2 regions of the Aquisalimonas sp. APHAB1-3 genome follow, and region 1 is predicted to be linked to the other one. Evidence: riboswitches for the same ligand, from Rfam matches in the RefSeq annotation. Region 1 holds a riboswitch; the other holds the start of a gene.
What was found. Region 1 has a riboswitch for cobalamin ahead of ACNSTU_RS16875 (hypothetical protein). Riboswitches for the same ligand answer to the same signal wherever they lie in the genome.

Region 2: another riboswitch for cobalamin. It lies ahead of ACNSTU_RS08790 (cobalt-precorrin-5B (C(1))-methyltransferase); the one in region 1 lies ahead of ACNSTU_RS16875 (hypothetical protein).

The regions. Positions count from the first base shown of each region.
Region 1 covers NZ_JBLWFT010000020.1:15,065-20,888, reverse strand. Annotated here, with positions in the region: gene ACNSTU_RS16890 (universal stress protein) at 1-155, opposite strand, end outside; gene ACNSTU_RS16885 (PHA/PHB synthase family protein) at 320-2,074, shown strand; gene ACNSTU_RS16880 (zinc-dependent alcohol dehydrogenase family protein) at 2,178-3,164, shown strand; gene ACNSTU_RS16875 (hypothetical protein) at 3,212-3,631, opposite strand; cobalamin riboswitch at 3,765-3,894, opposite strand; gene dctP (TRAP transporter substrate-binding protein DctP) at 4,097-5,140, shown strand; gene zigA (zinc metallochaperone GTPase ZigA) at 5,218-5,824, opposite strand, start outside.
Region 2 covers NZ_JBLWFT010000004.1:119,647-125,470, forward strand. Annotated here, with positions in the region: gene ACNSTU_RS08770 (MFS transporter) at 1-170, opposite strand, end outside; gene ACNSTU_RS08775 (hypothetical protein) at 298-588, shown strand; gene ACNSTU_RS08780 (SDR family oxidoreductase) at 590-1,360, opposite strand; gene ubiG (bifunctional 2-polyprenyl-6-hydroxyphenol methylase/3-demethylubiquinol 3-O-methyltransferase UbiG) at 1,357-2,121, opposite strand; cobalamin riboswitch at 2,224-2,446, shown strand; gene ACNSTU_RS08790 (cobalt-precorrin-5B (C(1))-methyltransferase) at 2,592-3,695, shown strand; gene ACNSTU_RS08795 (ABC transporter ATP-binding protein) at 3,692-4,624, shown strand; gene ACNSTU_RS08800 (ABC transporter permease) at 4,621-5,394, shown strand; gene cobG (precorrin-3B synthase) at 5,391-5,824, shown strand, end outside.

The DNA.
Region 1 (5,824 bases):
TCGCGACGTCGGTCCTCGCTGGACGACTCGGTGGGAATCACGGTCAGCAGGTGAACACCGCGGCCGGTCTGTGCCGCCAGTGCTCTTGCGGGGGCGATGGCGCGGAGGGAGCGCGGCGTCCTCTCCACGGGGACAATGATGTCAGCGGCTGTCATGTCGGGTCCTCCTGGGTGCGATGATGCGGCCGGTGAAAATCCGGGCGACTGTTCATACTGTGCGCCGCGCGCGAGGCGTTGGTCTTGATCCGGATCAACTGACTGGCAGCGGGGAGGGTGTTCAATGGAGGGCGTCACTCCGTTGCCCCGTGCCGGGAGGAAGCATGCCCAGAAGTACCGTACCGACTCAGGACATCAATCCGCCCGATGCGCCTCCCCCGATCGATCGTCTGGTGCGAGCGGCCATCGGCCGCGCCACCATGGGGCTTTCGCCGGCCGCTTTGCAGCTGGCCTACCTGGACTGGGCACTGCACCTGGCCAGTGCACCGGGCAAGCAGTCGCAGCTGGTGGACAAGGTCCTGCGCAAGGCGTCGCGGCTGGCGCTCTACGCCAGCCAAAGCCAGCGTGGCGGCGCGGTGCCCTGCATCGACCCCCTTCCAAATGATCACCGTTTCGACGCGCCCGAATGGCAGCAGTGGCCGTTCAATATCATCCATCAGTCGTTTCTGCTCACCCAGCAGTGGTGGCACAACGCCACCACCGGGGTGCGCGGTGTCACGCCCCACCACGAGGAGGTGGTCAATTTCGTTGGCCGGCAGATCCTGGACGTGTTCTCGCCAAGCAATTACCTGTTCTCCAACCCGGAGCTGCTGCGGCAGACGATGGAGGAGGGCGGTGCGAATCTGCTGCGAGGGGCCGAGCACCTGCGCGAGGACTTCCAGCGTGCACTGAGCGGTGCGCCACCGGCAGGAGCGGAGACGTATCAGCCGGGCGATAACGTGGCCGTGACGCCCGGGAAAGTGATTTACCGGAACCGGCTCATGGAACTGATCCAGTACGAGCCTGGGACGAAGACTGTCCATCCGGAGCCCATTCTGGTGGTGCCGGCGTGGATCATGAAGTACTACATTCTCGACCTCAGCCCTGAGAACTCGCTGATTCGCTACCTGGTGGAGGAGGGGTACACGGTCTTCGCCATCTCCTGGAAGAACCCGGATGCCGCCGACCGCGATCTCAGCTTTGACGATTACCGGCGACTTGGTTTGATGGCGGCGCTGGATGCCATCAGTGCGGTTGTGCCTGGCCAGCGCGTGCATGGCGTGGGGTATTGCCTGGGCGGCACGCTGCTGATGATTGCCGCTGCGGCCATGGCCCGCCAGCGGGATGAGCGGCTGGCCACGCTCACCCTGTTCGCCGCCCAGGCGGACTTCCGGGAGCCGGGGGAGCTGGGGCTTTTCATCGACGACAGCCAGGTCACTTTCCTGGATGACATCATGTGGGAAACCGGTCATCTGGACGGCAAACAGATGACCGGTGCATTCCAGCTGCTGCGCTCACAGGACCTGGTGTGGTCTGCGTCCATAAATCAGTATCTGCGCGGCGAGCGCATGCCCATGAATGACCTCATGGCCTGGAATGCGGATGCCACCCGCATGCCTTATGGGATGCACAGCGAGTACTTGCAACGGTTGTATCTGGATAACGAGTTCGCCGACGGCCTGTTCGAGGTGGACGGGGAAGTCGTCCACCTGGCCGACGTGGGCGCACCGTTCTTCGTGGTGGGCACTGAGCGGGACCACGTGGCACCGTGGACGTCCGTCTACAAGATCAATCGGTTGGCCCGGAGCCCGGTGACGTTCCTGCTGACCAACGGCGGGCATAACGCCGGGATCGTGAGCCCGCCGCAGCACCCGCGACGCCGGTACCGGGTCAACACCCATCAGCCGGACGAGCTGCTCATGCACGCCGACGCATTCGTGCAGCAGGTGCCGGTGCAGGACGGGTCCTGGTGGCCCGAGTGGCGGGAGTGGCTGCGGGCGCGTTCCGGCAACCGGCGCAAACCGCCGGAGCTCGGGGCGCCCGGTCAGGGCATCGTCCCCATGGAAGACGCGCCTGGGCAGTACGTGTTTCTGAAATAGGCTGCGCTCGAATCCGTGTTCGAACCCGGGAGCGTGGAAGCGCGCCCGGGGTGTACCATACGCCGGCGTATTCAGCCCATGTACACGAGCAAGGAGTATGGTGATGCTGCAGGCGATCTACGAACACCGCGGTCCGGTGCCCCAGGACGTCATCGACGCGGTGGAACGGGAGACCCCCACCCCCGGTGCCGGCGAAGTGCTCATGGAGGTGGTCGCGGCGCCGATCAATCCGTCCGACGTGCTCACGCTCACCGGCGAGTACGGCATGCTGCCACCTCTGCCGGCGGTGGGCGGCAACGAGGGCGTCGGGCGGGTGGTCCAGTGCGGAGAGGGCGTGGACGGCTTCAGCAGGGGGCAGACCGTGCTGCTGCCGGTCGGCTGTGGTTCTTGGGCAACCCACGTGCTGGCACCGGCCCGCAAGCTGGTACCGCTGCCCGACGACGCCGACCCGGAACAGCTGGCGATGATGACCGTCAATCCACCCACCGCGTCACTGCTCATGAGTGAGTTCGTGGATTTGCAGCCGGGAGAGTGGCTGATCCAGAACGCCGCCAACTCCGGTGTCGGTGGCTACCTGATTACCCTGGCGAAGCTCCGTGGCCTGAAGACGGTCAACGTGGTGCGGCGCGCATCGGCGGTGACACCATTGCAGGAGCAGGGTGCCGAGATCGTCCTGGTGGATGGGCCGGACCTGGCCGAGCGTGTTGCCGAGGCCAGCGGCCATGCCCCGGTGCGATTGGGGATCGACGCCGTGGGTGGATCGGCCACGGACCATCTGGCATCGGCCCTCAGCGACGATGCAACCCTGGTCAATTACGGCATGATGAGCGGCGATCCCTGCATGGTGGCGCCGCGGCACCTGGTATTCCGCAACCTGAGCGTGAAGGGCTTCTGGCTTGCCCGCTGGTTCCAGCACGCCACACGCGAACAGCAGCAGGGGCTCTACGGGGAATTGGCCGGCATGATTGCCTCCGGGCAGCTTTCGGCCCGCGTCCACGCCCGCTTCGACGTCGCCGACATCAAGGCGGCCGTGGCCGAGGCCGCCTCCGGTGAGCGGACTGGCAAGGTGCTGGTCACGCCCGCGGTCTGATCCGTCCGGGGCGGGGCGGATTGCGCCGCGCCCCGTTGACTGACCGTTCACGCCACGCGCTGGCGCCCTGGCAGTCGCAGCACCTCCCCCAGCAGCCAGGACGGCGTGGTTGAATCCCCGAGTTCCAGCGTGCCGTCGCGCTCCAGCAGTGCCCCGGCGCGATAGCTGTTCAGCATGTGGTGCACCCAGCGCGGGGCGCCGCCACGGGATTCCATGCGCTGCAGCAGTTCGATCAGTGCTTCCGCACCGTCCGCGTCCAGGTGGTCCGGTGCGTTGTGCGCCGCAGGTCCGCCGATGCGGTCCACGGCCGGGCCGATGAATCCGCGCCACTCCAGCGGCTCGACACGGGCGCCCAGCCCGTGAAGAACCCGGCGCAGCAGTGGATCGAGACGGGTCCGCAGAACCAGTGCGTGGTGTCCGTCGAACGCAGGGGTGGCTGTTGCGTAATGGGGTGTAATCGTCTGCATGTCGGGCTCCTCCGAACATCCCTGATTGTGTGATGCCGACGCGCCGGGTGGCCGGGCGGGCATCGCGGCTGGAGAAGCCTTCGCGGGTATCCGGAGGTGGTGTGCACCGTTGCCGGAGAACCTTGGCGCGAGGCTCCCGTAAACGTCTTCCGCGGTATTCGGGCTCGGCGAATGCATCCGCCATACCGTTGCGCGACAGCCCCGGACTCTCACCGGTGTTCCCCGCTGAACCATCACGATGTGGTGGTTCTTTTGAAGACGGGCCCAAGATATAGGTTGGTGTGGATCCGTGCAATAGCGGCCGGAACACATTCATGCACTGCGTGCATGGTGGGCGATGAGACGATTTCATGGGTTTGATGATTGACCCCTCCGATGGGCCATCTCTACGGTCGAAAGCAGGTCAACCCGCAGGGCCGGCCTGCAAGAGCCATAACAGGGGGGGCAACCCCGGGGAGGAGAAACATGAGCAGTACAGTAGCCATGGGAAAGTGGAGCGTGAGCGTGATGATCGGCCTTGGCCTGGCGTTGCCGCATGCCGGGGCGACAGCCGACGACGAGACCATCACCTGGCGTGTTCAGTCGCACTGGCCCAGTGCCAGTACCTCCTACGAAGCCAGTCTCGAGAAACTGCGGGATCAGCTCTACGAGCGCACCGACGGCCGGCTGGAACTGGAACTCTACGAAGCCGGGCAGCTGTTCGGCACCGACGAGATCTGGGCGGCCGTCGAGCGTGGCATCGTCGAGATGGGGACCACGTCGCCGTTTTTCCTCCAGGACCGCCTGTCCCTGGCCAGCGTTGCCGCTGGGCTGCCGTTCTCATTCCAGGAGGTTTGGGAAGCGGTGTACTTCTATCGCCACCTGGGATTCGAGGAGATGATCCGCGAGGAGGCGTCCGAGTACGGTGTTTTCTACCACCCGGACAAGATGCTCACCCAGGAGATCGTGCTCAGCGAGCCCATCGAGTCCATGGAGGATTTCGAGGGTGCGCGCATCGCCACGTCGGGGCTCAGTGAGACCGTGCTCTCGGAGGCAGGAGCCGCGGCCCAGTACGTGCCCGGCGAAGAGCTTTATCAGGCCCTCTCCACCGGTGTAGTGGATGGCGGACACTGGGGAGCGTACCAGGGTGCCGACAGCATGAGCCTCTACGAGGTCGCGCCCTATCACGTGGAGCCGCCGCTCAGCATCAGCGACGACACGTTCATATTTAACGAGGAGGCCGTAGAGGCGCTCCCCGAAGACATCCATGCCATTCTCATGGATACTCTGGAGGAGCACTACTGGGAGCGCACCAACGAGTACATCTATCACGAGGAGATGACCAAGCAGCGCGTGCTTGCCGAGGACGGGGTGGAGCTGAACCCCTTGCCGGATGATGTCCACGAGCGTCTGGTAGAGACCTCCGAGGCCCACTGGGACAATGTCGCCGCCGAGAGTGACGAGGCGGCGGAAGCCGTGGCCATGCTGCGCGAGTTCCTTCAGGATCTTGGCCACCTCGACGAGGATTGAGGCGGTCCGCTCCCTGAAGCAGGCCGGAACCTGCCACTCCGGGGGTGTCGTCCCCGGATGGCAGGTAGTCGCAGCCTTCAGGCGGGTTCCGGCTCTGTGAGGCCCCAGGCCGGGAACGGGTCCTCCATGCGCCGCCAGGCCTGCGGGCCGCCCGCCAGCTCCGAATCCGTGAGCAGGCAGGCGTCGAGCCGGGCCGTCAGCGCGTCGCGATCCATGTCGATGCCGATCAGCACCAGCTCCTGCTGGCGGTCCCCATGGGGTTCCTGCCAGCGTTCGCGGATGAATGCGGTGGCTTCCGGATCGTCGGGCCAGGCGCCTTCCGGCGCTGCCGCCCACCAAACCCCGGCTGCACCGTGCTCGGCGGCCGGGCCGGCCTGGGACCAGTTGCCCACCAGATCGTGCCGCGAGGCCAGCCAGAAGTGGCCCTTCGAGCGGATCACTCCGGGCCATTCGGAATGGATCAGATCCCAGAAGCGACGCGGATGAAACGGGCGCCGTGCGCGGTAGACGAAGCTGCTGATGCCGTATTCCTCGGTCTCCGGCGTGTGCTCGCCGCGCAGCTCCATTAGCCAGCCGGGGGCGCGCGCCGCCTGCTCGAAGTCGAACAGGCCCGTGTCGAGAACGGCGTCCAGGGCAACCTGGCCGTACTGGCAGTCCACGATGCGGGCGCGCGGATTGAGACTC
Region 2 (5,824 bases), on a different contig from region 1:
GCGGTGACCGTGCCGAGCGTGCCTGCCTGCTGGTAGGTGAGCCCCAGGTCGGCACGCATGGGCGGCAGCAGCACGCCAAAGGCCAGGCGGGCGAAGACGATCACGACCAGTCCCGTGAACGCGCCGCACAGTACGGTAAGCACGGCGTTGGGGCGGGTAGTGGTGTCCACGGCAGGCGGCCTCTTCGTTGTTATTGGTGAGCCGACCATATCAGGAAATCTGAACGCGCGGACACGGGAGCGGTCAGTGGGCTATTGATGGCAGGTCCTGATGTGCCTTATCCGGAAGGAGCGTGAAATGAGAGCAGGTCGACCGAGGCCCGGCCTGGGCCCATTGGTGGTGGCAGCAGCGGGGTTATCGCTCGCCGTGGCGGTAATGGCCGCGGACGATGTCCGCTTCGAGACCGCGGACGGAGAGCCCCTTCCGGACGCTGAGCAGGAGGTTGCCGAATCCGTGCTGGATGCCGAGGTGCTGCAGCCCGGCGTCTATCGGCTGGATGTGGATGTGGACGGCCGCCAGGCGCGCATCATCGAAGCGCGCCCCGAGGCCGACGCCTCGGAGTCGGGGCACAGGACCGAGGGCCGGTGAACTAGTCCGCGTATTGCATCCGCCGTGTCATGCCGCCGTCGACGACCATGTTCTCGCCGGTGATGAACCCGGCTGCGCTCGATAGCAGGAAGGTGCAGAGGTTCGCGACGTCCTCCGGGCGGCCCACGCGACCGGCGGGGTGCTGGGCGTGGTCGGCTGCCGTGAGGGTCGAGGGTTCGCGCAGGCCCGGCTTGCGGTGATCCTCAACCGCAATCCATCCCGGGCTGACGGCGTTGACGCGAACCCGTCCGGACAGGCTCACCGCCAGCGCGTGGGTGAGCGCCAGCACACCCCCCTTGCTCGCGGCATAGGCCTCGCTGTCGGGCTCAGACTGCAGCGCCCGGGTGGAGGCGATGTTGACGATGGCACCCCGGCGCGCCGCCAGGTGCGGCGTGCAGTGCTTGCTGAACAGGAAGGTGCCGGTCAGGTTGACGTCCAGCCAGCGCTGCCAGTCCTTCAGGGCCAGCGCCTCAACCGGTCCGCTCAGCGGGTCGGCGACACCGGCGTTGTTCACCAGACCGTCGAGTTGGCCATAGTGCACCAGCGTGGCATCCACGGCGCTTTCCACGGCCGCCTCGTCGGCGACGTCCGCCTGCACCGTGAACAGCCGCTGGTCGTCCCGGCACTCATCGTCCAGTGCCGCCAGCGCCTCGCCGTCCAGATCGATGACCGACACGCGCCACCCCGACGACAGCAGTTTGCGCGACACGCCAAGGCCGATGCCCTGGGCCCCTCCCGTTACCAGGGCGACGGGCTGTGGCTCGTCACTCATGTCTCCCCCTCTCCTTGGCGCCTGGCCAGCAGCATGTAGTTGACGCTCTCCGAGGGTGACAGCCACATGCGCCGCGTCAATGGATTGACCTTGACGCCGGTACGCTGAATCGTCGTGATGCCGTCCCGTTCCATGAGTGTCTCGATTTCGGCGGGGGTGGGAAACCGGGACCACTGGTGCGTGCCTTTTGGAAGCAGCCGGAAGATGTACTCCGCGCCCACGATGGCCACGACAAAGGAGATCGCATTGCGGTTGATGGTGGCCACGAAGGTGTGGCCGCCCGGCGCCACCAGACGGTTCACGGCGGCCATGAACGCCGGCAGGTCGGCCACGTGCTCTACCACCTCCATGTTCAGCACCACGTCGTAGCGGGCGCCGCGCCCGGCCAGCGCCTCGGCCGTGGCAGTCTCGTACGTGATGTCCAGACCCTGTTCGCGGGCGTGCAGGCGGGCGACCCGGATGTTGCTGTCGGACACGTCCACCCCGTGAACCGTGGCCCCGAGCCTGGCCATGGCCTCGCTGAGCAGCCCGCCGCCGCAGCCGATGTCGAGCATGCGCAGACCGGCGAGTGGTGCCGGCTCGGCCGGGTCACGATCATACTGCTCCGCCAGCCGGTCACGGATGTAGCCGGTTCGCAGCGTGTTCAGCACATGGAGGGGCCACAGCTTGCCATCGGACTGCCACCACATCGCCGCCAGCGCGCGATAGCGCGCCAGTTCGTCCGGATCCACCGTCCGGTCCTGTGCGTCGTTCCCGGTCATGTCATCCTACCCGTAGGCTCATTGATGATGGTTAGGTGTTGCATAGAGTCTGTATCAATTCAGTTCATTTGTCTCCGGTTGACCACCCCAAGGGGGTCCCATAAGGTACAGCCAGCTTCAGGTGCCCCGCGTGCAATTGGGGATAATCGGGAAGCCGGTGCGCACGCGTCGCGTGCAAGGCCGGCGCTGCCCCCGCAACGGTAAGTGGTGACGACCGGATCACAGGCCACTGACGACGCCCGCACGGGTGCGTCGGGAAGGCGATCCGCCGGGGAAGGACCCTACACCACCAGCCCGGAGACCGGCCTGAATTCCCTGGTGCCGCGGGGTGCGGCGGAACCGGGTGGTGAACACCTGTCCCGCTGATCGGTACCCACCCAGCCTCTGCACCCGTCGCGCGATCATCTGACGAGGGACCGCGAGACGTGACCGACACGCAGCAGCCACAATCAGCCACCGGCGCGCCCTCCATGCGCCCGGAAAGCCGTGACGGCGGCGGTCCCTTGCGCACCGGTCTCACCACCGGGGTGTGCGCGACGGCCGCGGCGACCGCGGCCGCCCGTCTGGCGCTGGGGGATCACGTGGGCGAGCGCCAGACAGTCGTCCTGCCCAAGGGCAAGCGCGTCGAGCTGGTCCTGAATGATCTCCGGCGCACCGGGGATGGCGCGGAGGCGGGGGTCATCAAGGACGGGGGGGATGATCCCGATGCCACCCACGGAGCCCGGGTGTGGGCGCATGCCGAGCCGCGCAGGGAGGCGGGGCTCACGTTCCATGCCGGCGCTGGCGTGGGGGTTGTCACCCGCTCCGGTCTGCCCGTCGCGGTGGGCGAGCCGGCCATCAACCCGGTGCCCCGGCGCATGATGACCGATCATCTCCTCGAGTGTGCCGCCGCCCTCGATTACCGGGGCGGATTCTCGGTCTTCGTGGGTGTCGACAATGGCGAGCGCATCGCCGAGCGCACCATGAACGGACGTCTCGGCATTCAGGGCGGGCTGTCGATCCTGGGCACCACCGGAATCGTGCGACCGTTCTCGTGCGCTGCCTATATCGCCTCCATTCACCAGTCCATCGACGTGGCCCGCGCCAACGGCATCACCCACATCGCCTGCTGTACCGGTGGCTCCAGCGAGGCCATGGCTCGTGCCCGCTACCGCCTTGGTGACATGGCGCTGATCGAGATGGGCGACCTGATCGGTGGCGTGCTCAAGTACATCAAACGCCATCCGGTGCCACGGGTCACCCTGGCCGGCGGCTTCGGCAAGCTCAGCAAGTTCGCCGCCGGCCACGCCGATACCCACAGCCGCAAGTGCGCCATCGACCTTGACCGCCTCGCCGGCGAAGCGGCCGCTCTGGGCGCCGATACCCACCTGCGCATGCGCATGACCGCCTGCAATACCAGCATCGAGGCCCTGTCCCTGTGCCAGAGCGCAGGGATTCCCCTGGCGGACCGCATCTGTGCCCGCGCCTATGATCAGGCCCGGCGCACGCTGCCCGATGCCGTCATGCTGGACGTCTGCGCGGTGGATCGGGGCGGTCGTCTGGTGGGTACGGCGACCACGGGGGTGGCGGCATGAGCGCGCCGGCAATCGCGCTGGAAGGCCTGACCAAACACTACGCCAGCGGTCGCACCGGTCTCGCGGGCGTGGATCTCACGGTGGATGCTGGCTGTTTCTTTGGCCTGCTCGGCCCCAACGGGGCCGGCAAGACCACGCTGATCGGCCTGCTGACCTCGCTGGTGCGGCTGGAACAGGGCACGGTGCGCGTGTTCGGCCACGATCTGGCACGGGAGCCGGTTGCCGCGCGGCGGCTCATCGGCCTGGTCCCCCAGGAGGTGAACTTCAACAGCTTTGAACCGGTGGCCGAGATCGTCGCCACCCAGGCGGCCTACTACGGGTTGTCGCCGCGCCGCGCACGGCAGCGCACCGATGCCGTCCTGTCCCTGATGGGGCTGGCCGATCGCGCACGGCAGACCGCCTGGGGGCTGTCCGGCGGCCTCAAGCGGCGGCTCATGATCGCCCGTGCCCTGGCGCACGAGCCGCGGCTGCTGGTGCTGGACGAGCCCACCGCCGGTGTGGATGTTGCGGCTCGCCACGACCTCTGGGCCGTGCTGCAGCGGCTGAACGCCGCCGGCACCACGGTGCTGCTGACCACACACTACCTGGAGGAGGCGGAGCAGCTTTGCGACGATCTCGCCTTCATCGACGACGGTCGCCTCATCGCCCGCGGCGGCCCCGGAGCCCTGTTGCAGGGGATGGACCACGACACCCTGGTACTGGATCTGGCCGTCGATTGCCCGGAACCGCTCCGTCTCGATGGCGTCACGGTCCGCGCCGTGGATGCGCGCACCCTGGAGGTGGACGTGCCCAGAGGCCGGCATCTCAACACCCTGTTCGCGTCGCTCACCGAAGCGGGGGTGCAGGTGACCAGTCTGCGTAACAAGAGCAATCGGCTGGAGCAGCTGTTCCTGGAGCGCCTGCGCGGACGGCAGGAGGCACCGGCATGACAGCGGCGCTCTACTGGAATGCCTATCGCGGCATGGTCGTGAAGCAGCTTCGCCGCGTTGTGCGCACCTGGATCCAGACACTGTTGCCTTCGGTGGTGAACGCGGCCCTGTTTCTCGTGGTGCTTGGCCAGCTCGTGGGGCGGGAGATCGGCACCTTCGGCGGCGTGGGCTACACGGAGTTCCTGATGCCCGGTCTGGTGATGCTGGCAGTGGTCACCAACGCCTACAGCAACGTGACCCTGGCGGTTTTCGGCGCCAAGCTTCAGCGTCACATTGAGGAGGTCCTGGTGGCGCCCATGCCACCGTGGCTGATCGTTGCCGGTTTCGTCACCGGCGGCGTACTGCGCGGACTGCTGGTGGGGCTGCTGGTGGCCGCGCTGGCGCTGCCACTGACCGGGCTGCAGTTCCACCACCCGGCGGCCATTGCCGGCATGGCGGTGCTCGCCGCGCTGCTGTTCTCCTTCGCCGGGCTCATCAACGGCATCTATGCACGCACCTTTGACCACACCTCAGTGGTCACCACCTTCGTGCTGACACCGCTGATCTACCTGGGCGGGCTGTTCTATCCCGTCAGCCGCCTGGACGAGCCGTGGCAGAGCCTGTCACTGGCCAACCCCATGTACTACCTGATCGAGGGCTTCCGCCACGGCCTGCTCGGCACCAGTGCGGTGCCCTGGTGGGCCACGTTTGCCATGCTCGGTGTGGCCACCGCCATCGTTGGCACCGTGGCCCTGACGCTGGTGGCCCGGGGCACACGGGTGAAACCATGAGTGGGGCGCGCGCCAACCATAACGGCGCCGTGCGCGGTGTATGCCCGGGGGTGGCCGCGCCCATGGCCAGTGGCGACGGGCTGCTGCTGCGCCTGCGCCATCCCATCGGTGGCTGGACGCCAGCGCAGGTGGGCGCCGTGGCGCAGGTGGCCGAGGAACACGGCAATCGCGCACTGGAACTCACCGTCCGTGGCAACCTGCAGCTGCGTGGGGTGCGCCCCGCAACCCTGATGGGCGCCCAAACCGCCCTCGTGGCGGCCGGCGTCGCCGACAGTGACCCCGACCGTGAGGCGGTACGCAACGTGCTGTCCGCCCCCGCGACCGACCTGGACCCGGATGCCGTCGCGGATATCACGCCGGTGGCGCGGGCCGTGGCCGATGCCATTGCCGCCGACACCGCACTTCACCGCCTGCCGGCCAAGACCGGCGT